2 regions of the Rothia sp. QJM3NY_36 genome follow, and region 1 is predicted to be linked to the other one. Evidence: predicted binding sites of a transcription regulator. Region 1 holds the regulator's gene; the other holds the start of a gene.
The links. Region 1 encodes HrcA, which represses chaperone genes, less so after heat shock. Its sites were predicted from a motif close to TTNGCACTCGNNNNNNNCGAGTGCNAA; they were not measured.
Positions count from the first base shown of each region.

Region 1 (7,762 bases):
GAACCTGTACCTGGCCATGGAGAACGACCTCACCATCATCCCGGTGCTGAACAAGATCGACCTGCCGGCCGCCCAGCCGGAGAAGTACGCCGAGGAGCTGGCCAACCTCATCGGGGTGGAGCCGGAGGGCGTGCTGAAGGTCTCCGGCAAGACCGGCGAGGGCGTGCCGGAGCTGCTGGACCGGATCGTGCGCGACCTGCCCGCCCCCCAGGGTCGGCCCGACGCCGCGCCGCGGGCCATGATCTTCGACTCCGTCTACGACTCCTACCGGGGCGTGGTCACCTACGTGCGCGTCGTGGACGGGCGGCTCACCCCGCGCCAGAAGATCCAGATGATGTCCACCGGCGCCGAGCACGAGCTGCTGGAGATCGGGGTGATCTCCCCGGAGCCCAAGCCCACCGAGGGCCTCGGCGTCGGGGAGGTCGGGTACCTGATCACCGGCGTGAAGGACGTGCGCCAGTCCCGCGTCGGGGACACCGTCACGGACGCGAAGAAGCCGGCCGAGCAGAACCTCGGCGGCTACGAGGACCCCAAGCCCATGGTCTTCTCCGGGCTGTTCCCCATCGACGGCTCGGACTACCCCGTCCTGCGCGACGCCCTGGACAAGCTCAAGCTCAACGACGCCGCCCTGGTCTACGAACCGGAGACCTCCGCGGCCCTGGGCTTCGGCTTCCGCTGCGGCTTCCTGGGGCTGCTGCACCTGGAGATCGTGCGCGAGCGCCTGGAGCGGGAGTTCGACCTGGACCTGATCTCCACCGCGCCGAACGTCATCTACGACGTCGTCGCCGAGGACGGCACCTCGATGCGGGTGACCAATCCCTCCGAGTTCCCCGAGGGCAAGATCGCGGTGATCGAGGAGCCGATGGTGGCCTGCACGATCATCGTGCCCAGCGAGTTCATCGGCGCGGTTATGGAGCTGTGCCAGTCCCGGCGCGGGCAGATGGGCGGGATGGACTACCTCTCCCAGGACCGCGTGGAGCTGCGCTACCGGATGCCGCTGGCGGAGATCGTCTTCGACTTCTTCGACCAGCTGAAGTCCCGCACCCGCGGCTACGCCTCCCTGGACTGGAAGCTGGACGGGACCCAGGAGGCCGACCTGGTCAAGGTGGACATCCTGCTGCAGGGGGAGCGGGTGGACGCCTTCTCCGCGGTGACCCACCGGGACAACGCCTACTCCTACGGCACGGCGATGGCCGCGAAGCTGCGGGAGCTGATCCCGCGCCAGCAGTTCGAGGTGCCCATCCAGGCGGCCATCGGTTCGCGGATCATCGCCCGGGAGAACATCCGGGCCATCCGCAAGGACGTGCTGTCCAAGTGCTACGGCGGGGACATCTCCCGCAAGCGCAAGCTGCTGGAGAAGCAGAAGGAGGGCAAGAAGCGGATGAAGATGGTCGGGCGCGTGGAGGTCCCCCAGGAGGCGTTCATCGCCGCCCTGTCCTCCGGGGAGCAGACCAAGGACAAGCCGAAGAAGTGAGCCCGGCCCAGCCCACGGGGGATCCGGCCCCGTCCGACGGCCTGCTGCCGGCCTCTGTGCTCGACGGCGCCGAGCGGCGCAGCCTGAGCCTCTACGTGCACGTGCCGTACTGCTCGGTGCGCTGCGGGTACTGCGACTTCAACACCTACGCCGCCGAGGACTTCGGCGACGGCGTGAACCGGCTCAGCTACGCCGAGGACGCGATCCGCGAGCTGGACCTGGCCGCCGGCGTCCTCACCCGCTCCGGCCTGCCGGCCCGCCCGCTGAGCACGGTGTTCTTCGGCGGGGGCACCCCGACCCGTCTGCCGGCCGAGGACCTGGCGCGGATCCTGCGCGCCGGGATCGAGCGCTTCGGCATCGTCGACGGCGCGGAGGTCACCACCGAGGCCAACCCGGATTCGGTGACCCGCGAGGACCTCGCCCTGCTGAAGGAGGCGGGGTTCACGCGCGTCTCCTTCGGGATGCAGTCCGCGGTGCCGCGGGTGCTGGCCGTGCTGGATCGCACCCACACCCCGGCCAACGTCCCCAAGGTGGTCTCCTGGGCCAGGGAGGTGGGCCTGCAGACCTCGGTGGACCTGATCAGCGGGGCGCCGGGGGAGACCCTGGCGGAATGGGAGACCTCGGTGCGCGCGGCCATCGACTGCGCCCCGGACCACATCTCGGCCTACTCGCTGATCGTGGAGCCGGGCACCAAGCTCGCCGCGCAGATCCGCCGCGGGGAGCTGTCCCCGGTGGACGACGACGCCCAGGCGGACATGTACCTGCTGGCCGACCGCCTGTTCGGGGAGGCCGGGTACTCCTGGTACGAGGTGTCCAACTGGTCCCGCTCCGAGGACACCCGCTCCCGGCACAATCTCGCGTACTGGCGCAACCGGGACTGGTGGGGGATCGGCCCCGGCGCGCACTCGCACATCAACGGCGTGCGCTGGTGGAATCTGAAGCACCCCGTGCCTTACGCCCATCGCGTGCGTCAGGGCCTGTCCCCGGCGGCGGCTCGGGAGCACCTGGATGCGGACACCCGCTACGTCGAGGACGTGATGCTCGCCGCGCGCATCCGGGAGGGCGTCGCGATCGAGGATCTGCGGGGGCCTGGCCGGGAGGCGGTGGGCTGGCTCGAGGGCCAGGGGCTGATCGAGCCGCAGGCCCGGGCCGAGGGCAGGGTCGTGCTCACGCTGCGTGGGCGGCTGCTGGGGGACGCCGTCGTGCGCACCCTGCTGGGGGACTGAGCCGCAGGGACGTCCTCCAGACGGGGCTCGGGGCGAGCCGACCCCGGGGTTCGACGTCGGGGTCCCGGATCCGAGCCCGGTCGGGATCAGCCGCGGCGGGCGGAGATCCGATCCAGCAGCCGGGTGTTGAAGCGGTACTGGTAGGGGTTGCCCCGGTTCACGTGCACCCCGGCCACCAGGGAGGACAGCGCGAGGAAGACCCAGACCACGGCCGCGATGAGGCCGAACAGCCACCCGATGGCGGGCACGGGGGACAGGGCCACGCAGACCACGATCAGCACGCTCGGCAGGAGGGTGAAGTTCAGGGCCTCCCGGGACTCCTGGGCCGTGAAGCGACCCCGGGCGCGCAAGGTCAGGTAGATCAGGCCGGAGGGGATGCACCCCACCACCCCGCCGAAGTGGGCGAGGGTGGCCATCGTGCGGTCATCCTTGACGCTCAGCGGCTGCGGCATCGCGTTGGTCCCCTCGAAGGGAGGAGTCTGCTCGGTGGTGGAAGTGGTCCCCAAAACTTCTCGCTTCATCCTGTCTCGTCAGCGGCCGCGCGGGTCGTGCGGGCATCGCCTCCAGCTTACCGGGCCCGAACCGGCGACGGCGGAGGCCGGGATCACCCATGGCGAAGATCACATGAGGCGGTGGGGGTCAGGGGTGATCGGTGAGGAAGTCGATGATGTGCTCCACGGGACCGAGGATCCCGGGATCCAGGTCCGTGTAGCTGTTCACCCCGGCCAGGATCCGGCGCCAGGCCCGGCCGCGCTCGGCCGCGCTGGCATGGGGCCACCCGATCCGCCGCAGCACGCCGGTCTTCCAGTCCTCCCCCCGCGGGACCTGCGGCCAGGCGGACAGCCCCACGGCGCGCGGGCGCACCGACTCCCAGACGTCCACGTAGGGGTGGCCCACGAACAGCACGTGCTCGCGGGCCCCGGGCAGGCCCAGAGCCTGCTCGGCCAGACGGGACTCCTTGGAGCCGGGCACCAGGTGATCGGCCAGCACCCCCAGGCGTCGGCCCGGACCCGGCTGGAAGTCGCGGATGGTCTGCTCGACGTGATCCAGTCCGTGCATCGGCTCCACCACGATCCCCTCGACCCGCAGGTCATCCCCCCAGACCTTCTCCACCAGCTCGGCGTCGTGCACCCCCTCGACCAGCATCCGCGAGGCCCGCGCCGTGCGGGCCGGGGCCTGGGGGAGGGCGACCGAACCCGACCGGGTCCGGGCGGGCCCGCTCGGGGCGGCCCGGGGCGGCGGGGGGACCAGGCGCACGGGGCGGCCCTCGTACAGGAAGCCGTAGCCCAGCGGGAAGGCCCGCACCGCGCCGTGGCGGTCCTCCAGGCTGACCACCCGCTGCCCGCCGATGGTCTCCAGGCGCACCGCGGCCCCGACCCACCCGGTCTCCAGCTCCTCCAGGACCATCCCGGCGCGCACCGGCAGGTCCTCGGTGCGCGGGCCGCGGCGGGCGGCGGAGAGCTCCTCGAGGGACTGCGGCCCCCAGTCCTGTGCGTGCATCCTCGTCGCTCCTCCCTCGGCGGCCCGGTCGGCGATCTGCGACCGGCGGATCATCCCGACGTCGGCGGCCGGCGCGCTCCGGACCCGGCCCGCGCTTTCCTCGATATCGGCACGGGCGTAGGATTAGCACTCGGGTCATCCGAGTGCCAGATCGGACCGCGCCGCGCGCCCCCGACTCTAGCGCCGCAGCCGGCCCCCGGCCCAGCCCGGGCCCCGCCGATCCGACCCGTGTCCTCGGCCATCGCCGTCCCCGGCAGAACACCAGGAGCCAGACCGTGAACCATCCGCGCCGCCTCGAGGTGCTCAGCGCCATCGTGGAGGACTACGTGCATTCGCGGGAGCCGGTGGGATCCAAGGCCCTCGTCGAGCGGCACCGGCTCGGCGTCTCCAGCGCGACGGTGCGCAACGACATGGCCGCCCTGGAGGATGAGGGCCTGATCGCCGCCCCGCACGCCAGCGCCGGGCGCATCCCCACGGACAAGGGCTACCGCGCCTTCGTGGACCGCATCGACGCCGTGCGGCCGCTGACCCCGGCCCAGCGCCGGGTCATCGTCGAGTTCCTCGGCTCCTCCCACGATCTCGACGAGGTCATGGCCCGCACGGTGCGCCTGCTCTCCCAGCTGACCCACCAGGTCGCCGTCGTGCGCTATCCCCGGCGCACCGGGGAGCGGGTCCGGCACCTGGACCTGGTGCCCCTGGAGCCGGACACGGCCCTGCTGATCCTCATCACCAGCCGCGGGCGCGTGCTGCAGCAGCCGGTGCCCCTGCCCGTCGACGCCGGGCACGCGGGGGAGGACCTCGCCCTGCTGCGCACCCGCCTGCTGGAGGAGCTGGTCGAGGCCCCGCTGGATGCGGCTGCGGCCCGCGCCGACACCGTGCTCGCCACCCTGCCGCCCGGGGCGCGCGAGGCCGGGGCGCGGGTGATGGCGGGCCTGGCGGGCCTGGCCGACGGCGGCGCGCAGGACCGGCTGCTGATGGCCGGGACCAGCTACCTCGCCCAGTCCACCCGGGACTTCCGCAGCAGCATCGCCCCGATCCTGGATGCGCTGGAGGAGCAGGTCGTCATGCTGCGCCTGCTCTCGGAGCTCGGGGAGGAGCACCCCGGAGCCACCGGCGTCTCGGTGCGCATCGGCGCCGAGAACGCCGCGACCCCCCTGACCGACGCCTCGGTCGTGGCCAGCGTGTACGGTCCGGCCGGCAGCGCCCAGCTGGGCGTGGTCGGACCGACCCGCATGGACTACCCCGAGACCATGGCCGCCGTGCGGGCCGTGGCCCGCTACCTCTCGCGCCTGCTGCGCGAGGACCAGCCCTGACCCGCACCCGACCCTGACCATCGACCCCGCCACGCGGTGAGCACACCGCGAGAAGAAGGAACGAGCACACCGTGAGCAGCCACTACGAAACCCTCGGCGTCTCCCGCGACGCCAGCCCCGAGGAGATCAAGAAGGCCTACCGGAAGAAGGCCCGCACCCTGCATCCCGACGTCAACCCCTCCCCGGAGGCCGCCGAGGAGTTCAAGCGCGTCTCCCACGCCCACGACGTCCTCTCCGACCCGGAGAAGCGCCGGATCTACGACGCGACCGGCAACGAGAACGGCACCGCCGGCGGCTTCGGCGGTGGCGGCGGATTCCCCGGCGGGGGCTTCGGCTTCTCCGACATCTTCGAAACCTTCTTCAACGGCGCCCAGTCCTCCCGCGGCCCGGCCAGCCGGGCCCGGCAGGGCCAGGACGCCCTGATCACCGTGCGCATCGACCTGCGCGAGGCCGTGTTCGGCGCCGAGAAGGAGGTCATGGTCGACACCGCCGTGACCTGCCCGGAGTGCTCCGGGAAGGGCACCCAGGACGGCACCGAGCCGGAGACCTGCGAGGTCTGCCACGGGCGCGGGCAGGTCCAGCGCCAGGTCCAGTCCATCCTCGGCAACGTGGTGACCACCGCCGAGTGCCCGCACTGCCACGGCTTCGGCACCGTCATCAAGCACCCCTGCCAGGAGTGCTACGGCGAGGGCCGGGTGCGCCAGCGCCGGCCGCTGACCGTGAAGATCCCGGCCGGGGTGTCCACCGGCACCCGCATCCGGCTGTCCGGGCAGGGCGAGGCCGGCACGGGCGGGGGACCCAACGGCGATCTCTACGTGGAGATCCGGGTCAGCCCGGACGAGGTCTTCACCCGGGAGGGAGACGACCTGCACGCCAGCATCACCGTCCCGATGACCGCGGCCGCCCTGGGCACCTCGGTCACCCTGGAGACCTTCGACGGACCGCGCGAGGTCACCGTGGAGCCGGGCACCCAGAACGGGCAGACCGTGACCCTGCGCGGCCTGGGCGCGACCCGCCTGCGCGGCAGCGGCCGCGGCGACGTGATCGCGCACCTGCAGGTCACGACCCCGACCCGCCTGAACGACGAGCAGCGCGAGCTGCTGCGGAAGCTGGCCCAGCTGCGCGGGGAGGACGACGGCGCCGGGCAGACCGTGCAGCGCGGCTCCGGGCAGGGCTTCTTCTCCCGGCTGCGCGACCGCTTCCAGGACTGACCCCGCCACCGCACAGGAGCCGCCATGACCCGCCCCGTCTTCCGCGTCCCCACCGATCTCCTGCGCGACGCGCGTTCGGAGGACTCCGTCGAACTGACCGGCCCGGAGGGCCACCACGCCCGCACCGTGCGTCGCCTGGGCCCCGGCGAGGAGCTGGATCTGGTCGACGGGCGCGGGCTGCGCGCCCCCGGCGTCGTCCGGGAGCTGCTGCCCGAGGGCCTGTTGGTGCGCCTGATGGCCGATCCCGCCCCGGAGCCGGTCGGCCGACTCGTGCTGGTCCAGGCCCTGGCCAAGGGGGACCGGGACCTGATGGCCGTGGAGATGGCCACCGAGCTCGGGGTCGCGGCGATCGTGCCGTGGCAGGCCGAGCGCAGCATCGTGCGCTGGAAGGGGGAGCGGGCCGCGCGCTCCCACGCCAAGTGGGAGCGCACCGCGGCGGCGGCCGCCAAGCAGGCCCGGCGCGCCGTCGTGCCCGACGTGCTGCCGCTGGCCGATCTGGAGGCCCTGCTCGGGCAGGTGGGCCCCGAGGACCTGGTGCTCGTGCTGCACGAGCAGGCCCGGAACCCGCTGAGCCGGGAGGTGCCCGCCCGCCTGCCGGATCCGCAGGGCCGGGGCCGGGTCCTGCTCGTCGTGGGTCCGGAGGGCGGGATCTCGCCGGAGGAGACGCGCCGGCTCGTCGCGGCCGGCGCGCACCCGGTGCGCCTGGGCCCGGAGGTGCTGCGCACCTCCACGGCCGGGGCCGCCGCCCTGGCCGTGCTGCAGGTCCTGTCCGGGCACTGGTCCCAGCTCGGCCCGGGGTCCGAGGGCGCCGATCCCGACGGGACGGATCCCCTGACCCCCGATCCCGACGAACCCGCCGCATCCTCCTGAGGATCCCTCCCGCCGGACCCCGGGCGCAGACGAGCCCGGGGGCGGGCGGGTAGGCTGGGATGGAGCATCCCGCCCCCGCGCACGCCCACCGTCGAAAGGCTCTCCGCCGCCGTGCTCTCCGATTCGCCGACCGGCGACTCCCGCCCGCTGTCCGTCTCCCGCACGTAT
Region 1 is NZ_CM149658.1:1,193,905-1,201,666, forward strand. Features, by position in the region: gene lepA (translation elongation factor 4) at 1-1,474, shown strand, start outside; gene hemW (radical SAM family heme chaperone HemW) at 1,471-2,700, shown strand; gene AC0VXQ_RS05235 (DUF4870 domain-containing protein) at 2,787-3,206, opposite strand; gene AC0VXQ_RS05240 (DUF3097 family protein) at 3,340-4,200, opposite strand; gene hrcA (heat-inducible transcriptional repressor HrcA) at 4,476-5,513, shown strand; gene dnaJ (molecular chaperone DnaJ) at 5,585-6,724, shown strand; gene AC0VXQ_RS05255 (16S rRNA (uracil(1498)-N(3))-methyltransferase) at 6,749-7,594, shown strand.

Region 2 (7,762 bases), 540 kb from region 1:
GGGCCGACGGTCACCGGCTTGGTGATCATCCCGGATTCGCTGCGCTTGACCCGATCCACGTGCTCGGCCTGGTCCTGGATGGACAGGTTGCGGTGGATCACGCCCATCCCGCCGAGGCGGGCCATGGCGATGGCCATGCGGGAGTCCGTGACGGTGTCCATGGCCGCGGAGATGATGGGGGTTTTCAGGGTGATGCGCCGGGACAGGCGGGTGCGGGTGTCCGCCTCTGAGGGGATCACGCTGGTGTTGCCGGGCAGCAGCAGGACGTCGTCGTAGGTCAGGCCGGTCAGGCCGAACGGGTCCTCGGACAGTGCGGTGGGCTGGGTCACGGGTGCTGAGCCTTTCGCTGGGCGCGGGCCGCGTCCGGGCGGGCCGAGGGGCCCGACGGCGCCCGGACGGGCACTGTGGTGTCGGTAGCCATCCTAGTCACCGAGTCCAGTCGCATGAGCCCCCGTCACGACTGCGGCGGCCGCCCCCTCCCCCAGCGCAGACGGTCGGGACGTCACTCGGCCCCGTCCTCTGCGGCCGCCCTCTCCGCGGCATCGACCCGCTCGTCGAAAGCATCCTGCATACTCCGGATGTACGTCGCCGTGAGATGGTTGTCGTCCCGGTAGGTGTAGACGTTGCCGATCACGGGCGGACACCCGCCATCGGGGCAGATCAGATCATCCATGTCCACCGCGCCGTAGCCGCCGATGCTCTGCTGCCACCCGCGCGTCGGATCCGCGGTACGGGCGGTGACATGGTCGAACACGCATTCCGACAGCCCCTGCTCGCGCTCGCACTGCGCGTGGGATCGAGCGAAGCGGGCATTGTCCCGGATGCCGATCACCTGCACACCGCGCCCGGTCCAGCGACGCACCTGCTCCTCGGTCCCGGCGCGGATGCTCTCCCCGCCCCCGCCGTATGCGGTGAAGGTCGATTGGATGAACAGCTGGTCCGGGGAGATCTCCTGGATGAGCGCCTCGGCGCGGGGCAGCCACTCCTGGCACTCCTCTGCGAACCAGTTGTCGGCGACGGTGGTGAAGAAGCATCCCACCTGACGGATGAAGATCAGATCTTCGTTGCGCTCCTGCGCCCGATGGATGAGGGAGACCATCCACTGCTCGGTGTGGGAGTTGCCCACGGCCACCACGGTCCGAGACGGATGCTCCTGGCGCACGGAGTAGAAGCACTGGTCCCGGGCCAAGCCGTGCAGCGACCATGATCCGGACTTCGCGCACGACTCCCCCAGCAGGGGCTTCGCGGTGTCCTCATTGCGCTTGGCGCTGACCGGGATCGGCGAGGCGTCAGACGCCTCCGCCCCCGCGTACAGGACGCGAGCTCCCGGATAATCCTCGATGCCCCGGGACACGAGACGCTGCTCCTGCCGGTCGATATGCGCCCACCACGCCCCCGCCGACCCCAGCCCCAGGCACAGGCACAGGCCGATGACCGCCAGGGAGCGCCAGCGCCCGGCCTCGGCCCACCGCCAGGAGCGCAGCGGCGCATCCACCCAGCGGGTCAGAGCGACGGCGCCGGCCAGCGACAGGGCCAGCAGGCCGACCCCGGAGACGAACCCGGCCTTCTCCTGGCCGACGTGGGAGAGATAGAAGACCAGCAGCGGCCAGTGCAGCAGGTACAGGGCGTAGGAGTATCCGCCCAGACGCACCAGAGGACCCCAGGACAGCAGACGGTCCGCACCCCAGCGGGTGCCGGTCTGCCCCGCGAAGATCACGAGGCTGGCCGCCAGCGTCGGCCACAGGGCGATCCATCCGGGGAACGCTCCCTGCACGTCCAGGACCGCTCCGCACAGGAGGATCGCCGCGACCCCGATCCACCCCAGCCCGGCCCGCACCCGGGCCGGGGCGCGCAGCAGCGGCAGCAGGATCGCCAGCAGGGAGCCCAGGGCGAACTCCCACAGCCGAGCGAAGGTGTTGAAGTACGCGGACTGCTGATCCGCACTGGTGAGGATCACCGAGAAAGCCAGCGACGCCGCGAAGACCAGACCGAACAGCGTCCCCAGCACGGCACGGGCCGGTAGGCGCAGGCCCCGGATGATGAGGGCCCCGAGCGCGAACAGCAGGGGCCAGGTCAGGAAGATCTGCCCCTGCACGGACAGCGACCAGAAGTGGCGCAGCGGGGAGGCCGCACCGGAGTCCGCGGCGTAGTAATCCACCGCGTGGGCGATCGAGTACCAGTTCTCCCAGTACGTCAGCACCGAGACGGACTCCCGCAGGATCGGCAGCCAGCGCTCCGGACCCAGCAGCGCCCGCGTGCCGACCAGCACCAGCAGCACCGTGAGCACCGCCAGGGGCAGGATCCGTTTGAACACGTGCACCCAGTACGTGCTCAACCGCCGCCACCCGATCCGCTCCCCGCGTTCGATCCGGCGGGTGAAGGACAGCGTCATCAGGAACGCGGAGATGAACAGGAACACATCCACCCCGCCGGAGACCCGACCGAACCAGATGTGGTACGCGGCGACCAGCAGCACGGCCAGCGAGCGCAGCCCCTGGATCTCCGGCCGGAATGCCGGGGCGGGGGCAGGGGCCCGACCCGTGCCCAGCCCCACGGCGTCGCGGACGGTGGACGGCGGCTGCGTGCCCGGGGCCGCGGCGGGGGCTGAGGGGATCGATGATGGCGGGGTCATGCGGAGAAAGGGGGATCCTCGACGGGGCGGCGACTGCGGAAGTGAGCGTCCCCGCTCCGAGCGGGGGCAAACCCTCACATCCTAGCCGAATCGGGGCTTCCGGCTCGGCAGCCCCGTCCCCCTCCCCACGGGGTTCCGACCTGAGCGCACCGGCTCCGCGGCCCTCGCCTCCGGTCTGATGCGGCGGACGGAACGCGCGATCCCCGCCGCCGGAGGCCCCGGTTGGACGGGGCATCGGGCGACGGGGATCGCGCGGAGACGGGCCCGCGCATCACGGGACCCGGAGGGAAGAGGCTAGTCCTCGTCCTCCTCCTCGGGCTGATCCACCACCAGGGTCTCGGTGGTCAGCACCAGGGAGGCGATGGAGGCGGCGTTCTCCAGGGCGGAGCGGGTGACCTTGACGGGGTCGATGACCCCGGCCGCCACCAGATCCTCGTACTGCCCGGTCGCGGCGTTGTAGCCGTGGCCGACCTCCTGCTCCGCGACCCGGGCGGCGACGACGAATCCGTCGGCCCCGGCGTTCTCCGCGATCCAGCGCAGCGGCTGGTTCAGGGAGCGGCGCACGATGTCCACCGCGGTGCGGGCGTCCTCGGTGCTCAGGCCGAGGTCCTCATCCAGGGCCTTCGCGGCGTGGACCAGGGCGGAGCCGCCGCCGGCGACGATGCCCTCCTCCAGCGCGGCGCGGGTGGAGGAGACAGCGTCCTCGATGCGGTGCTTGCGCTCCTTGGCCTCGACCTCCGTCGCGGCGCCGACCTTGATGACGGACACGCCGCCGGCCAGCTTCGCCAGGCGCTCCTTGAGCTTCTCGCGGTCCCACTCGGAGTCCACGCGCTCGACCTCGGCGCGCAGCTGGGCCACGCGCTCGGCCAGGGCCTGCTCGGAGCCGCCGCCGTCCACGACGGTGGTCTCGTCCTTGGTCACGGTGACCCGCCGGGCGGTGCCCAGCTGGTCCAGGGTGACCGAGTCCAGGGTGATGCCCAGCTCGGAGGTGATGACCTCGCCGCCGGTGAGGATCGCCAGGTCCTGCATGATCGCCTTGCGGCGGTCCCCGAAGCCGGGGGCCTTCAGGGCGACGACGTCGAGGTTGCCGCGCAGCTTGTTCACCACCAGGGTGGACAGAGCCTCGCCCTCGACGTCCTCGGCGATGATGGTCAGCGGCTTCTTGGCCTGCACGACCTTCTCCAGGACCGGCATGAGGTCCTGCACGGAGGAGATCTTGCCCTGGTGGATCAGCACCAGGGAGTCCTCCAGCACGGCCTCCTGCCGCTCGGCGTCGGTCACGAAGGACGGGGACAGGTAGCCCTTGTCGAACTGCATGCCCTCGGTCACGGACAGCTCGATCTCCGTGGAGGAGCCGTCCTCGATGGTGATCACACCGTCCTTGCCGACCTTCTCGAAGGCCTCGGCCAGCAGCTGGCCGATCTGCTCGGACTGGGCGGAGATGGCCGCGACGTGCGCGACCTCCTGACCCTCGACCTCGCGGGCGTTGGCCCGCAGGCGCTCGGAGACGGCCTGCACGGCCGCCTCGATGCCGCGGCGGATCTCGTTGGGCGCGGCACCGGCGGCCACGTTGCGCAGCCCCTCGGTGACCAGCGCCTGGGCGAGCACCGTCGCGGTGGTGGTGCCGTCGCCGGCGACGTCGTTGGTCTTGGTGGCGACCTCCTTGGCCAGCTGGGCACCGAGGTTCTCGTAGGGGTCGTCCAGCTCGACCTCGCGGGCGATGGTCACGCCGTCGTTGGTGATGATCGGCGCTCCCCACTGCTTGTCCAGCACCACGTTGCGCCCGCGGGGGCCGAGGGTCACCTTGACGGTGTCGGCGAGCTTGTCCACACCGGCCATGAGGGCCTTGCGGGCGGCGTCATCGAATCGCAGCTGCTTTGCCATGGAACGTCATGACTCCTTGTCGTGAAGGGTGGATGCGGGTCTCGTGCGCGGTGCGCGCGAGACTACTTCTCGACGACGGCCAGCACGTCCCGCGCGGAGAGCACGAGGTACTCCTGGCCGGAGTACTTGACCTCGGTCCCGCCGTACTTGGAGTAGATGACGACGTCGCCCTCGGCGACGTCCACGGGCACGCGGTTGCCCTTGTCGTCCACGCGGCCGGGGCCCACGGCCACGACCTTGCCCTCCTGGGGCTTCTCCTTGGCGGTGTCCGGGATGACCAGCCCGGAGGCGGTGGTCTGCTCGGCCTCGACGGGCTGGACGACGATGCGGTCTTCCAGGGGCTTGATGGAGACGGACATGGTGGACCTTCTTCCTTGGGTTGTCGGTACGCGGCATGAGCCTGTGGGTGAGGCGAGCCAACCGTCGTCGCGGTGCCGATTGAGCGCCAGGCCCAGTTAGCACCCTGAGTGCCAGAGTGCTAAAGCCGACTCTATTCCGGGCGTTAGCAGAGGGTCAAGGCGAGTGCCAGCCTCCGCCGAGGGCGGAACCGACGCCGCCGTCCGGGGCCCGGTTAGGGTGGAGCGCGTGAGCCTCCCCGACCTCTCCCCCGCCCCGCCAGCACCCTTCGACGAGCAGGAGCTGACGCTGCTGGCCGGCCTGGACTACCGCGAGCAGGACGCCCTGGCCGCCTCCACCCGGCTGCGCGCGGCCGGACTGGACGCGGACCGGGCCGCCGCCGTGCTGACCCAGGCCAAGCTGCGCGGCGAGGCCGCGGCCAAGTTCGGACCCGAGGCCGAGCACCTGCTGCTGACCCGGCCGGGGCTGGAGCAGGCCACCCGCCGGGCCGTGGCCGAGCACCACGCCGCCCGGTTGCGCGCGGCCGGACTGGGCTCGGTGGCGGACCTAGGCTGCGGGCTGGGCGCGGACACCCTGGCCTTCGCCCGGGCCGGGCTCTGCGTGCTGGCCGTGGAGATCGACCCGCACACGGCTGCCTGCGCGGCCGCGAACCTCCGGTCCTTCCCCGACGCCCGGGTGCTGGTCGGCGACGTCGAGCAGCTGGAGCCGGGGCAGCTGAGGTGCCCGGACGGCGGCGCGATGACGGCCCTGTGGCTGGATCCGGCCCGCCGGGAATCCGGCCGCGGGCGCACCCGGCAGCGGATCTTCGACCCCGAGGCCTTCTCCCCGCCGTTCTCCGTCATCCGCCGCCTGGCCGCGACCGGCGTGCCGATGGGGGTCAAGATGGGCCCGGGCATGGACCGGGCCGCGATCCCCCCGGAGGCCACCGCCGAATGGGTCAGCCACGGCGGGGACGTGGTGGAGGTCGTCCTGTGGTTCAACGCCCTGGCCACCCCCGGGGTGCGCCGGCGCGCCACCGTGCTGGGACCGGACCCGCTGGTCCCGCGGGCTCTGCACGTGCTGGACTCCCCCGTGGCCGCCGAGCAGGAGCCCGCGGCCCCCGTCGGCCCGCCCGGGGCGTACCTGTACGAACCCGACGGCGCCGTGATCCGCTCCGGTCAGGTGCGAGCCCTGGCCGAGGCCGTCGACGGGCACCTGCTGGATGAGCGCATCGCCTACGTGACCTCCGATGACGCCCGAGAGCTGGACTGGGCCCGGTGCTGGCGGATCGCGGCGCGCCTGCCCCTGCACGAGAAGACCCTGCGGCGCTGGGTGCGCGAGCACGGCGTCACGTCCCTGACCGTGAAGAAGCGGGGGGTCGACGTCGTGCCGGAGCGGCTGCGCAGGCGCCTGCTGGCCGGTGCGTCCCGGGGACCGGGGTCAGGCGGGAGGCACGCGACGCTGCTCGCGACCCGCTGGGACGAGCCCGGCGGGGAGCAGCGGGCCTGCTTCGTCGTCGAACCCGTCTGAGCCCGCTCACCTGCTGGGATGCCGCCATCGGCCGGTGACCGGCGCGGATAGGATGAAGCGATCACGTCTGGAGGCCCTCATGCTCGAATTCGCCAGCTCCACCCAGTCCACCCTCGGCATCGAATGGGAGGTCGCCCTGGTGGACCGCGCCAGCGGCGCGATGATCGGGGCCGCGCCCGAGCTGTTCGAGGTGCTCACCGCACCTCACCGGGACCTCATCCACCCGGAGGGGCTGACCCCGCACCTGACCCGGGAGTTCCTGGCCAACACCATCGAGATGGTCACCGGCGTGAATGAGCGGGTCGGCGAGGCCGTCGAGCAGCTGGCCGGGATGGTCGAGAAGATCCGCCGCCACACCGACCCCCTGGGCGTGGAGATCTTCTCCGCCGGGACCCACCCCCTGGCCCGGTGGGAGGAGCAGGTCATCTCGGACAAGGAGCGCTACCGCAAGGTCCTGGAGCGCACGCAGTACTGGGGCTACCAGATGATGATCTACGGGGTGCACGTGCACGTGGGCGTGGATTCCCGGGACAAGGCCCTGCCCACCGTGAACCACCTGGTCAACCACTACGGGCACCTGCTGGCGCTGTCCGCGAACTCCCCGTTCTGGCAGGGCCACGACACCGGCTACGCCTCGCAGCGGGCCATGATCTTCCAGCAGATCCCGACCTCCGGGATGCCGTACCTGTTCCAGCGGTGGGAGGAGTTCGAGCAGTACACCCGGGATCTGATGGACACCGGCGTCATCGAGGAGGACTCGGAGAACCGCTGGGACGTGCGCCCGGTGCCGCGCTACGGCACCGTGGAGATGCGCATCTGCGACGGCGCCTCGACCCTGCAGGAGATCGGGGCCATGGCGGCCCTGACCCAGTGCCTGGCGGAGGAGGCCTCCCGCACCGTGGAGGCCGGCGGCACCATCCCGGTGCTGCGCCGCTGGAGCGCGGAGGAGAACAAGTGGCGTGCGGCCCGCTACGGGCTGGATGCCGAGGTGATCCTGGATCCGAGCAACCGGGAGGCGCCGCTGCGCGAGGAGATCCCGCGGATGCTGGATCGACTGGCCCCGCTGGCCGATGACCTGGGCTGCGCCGAGGAGCTGGCGGAGATCGAGCGGATCCTGGAGCGCGGCACCGGAGCCGAGCGGCAGCGGCGGGTGGCCGCCCGGCACGACGGCGACCTGCGCGCCGTCGTGCGGGACCTGACCCGCCTGACCCGCACCGGGTACTGACCGGCGTCGGCCCGGGCCGGGTCTCAGGGCAGGCGGCTCACGAAAGGAGAATCAGGGCAGGCAGATCGAGGTGACCGGCAGGGACGGGTCCGGGGTGAAGCCCAGCCCCGTGGGGGCCGTGCCCGCCGCGACCAGGCGCGAGCCCAGGGCCGCGA
Region 2 is NZ_CM149658.1:1,738,329-1,746,090, forward strand. Features, by position in the region: gene guaB (IMP dehydrogenase) at 1-329, opposite strand, end outside; gene AC0VXQ_RS07725 (acyltransferase family protein) at 503-2,632, opposite strand; gene groL (chaperonin GroEL) at 2,927-4,516, opposite strand; gene groES (co-chaperone GroES) at 4,579-4,875, opposite strand; gene AC0VXQ_RS07740 (class I SAM-dependent methyltransferase) at 5,102-6,382, shown strand; gene AC0VXQ_RS07745 (glutamate--cysteine ligase) at 6,462-7,607, shown strand; gene tsaD (tRNA (adenosine(37)-N6)-threonylcarbamoyltransferase complex transferase subunit TsaD) at 7,659-7,762, opposite strand, start outside.
Region 2: groES (co-chaperone GroES) is a predicted target of HrcA. The motif match lies at 4,972-4,998, and genes of this name have one in related genera.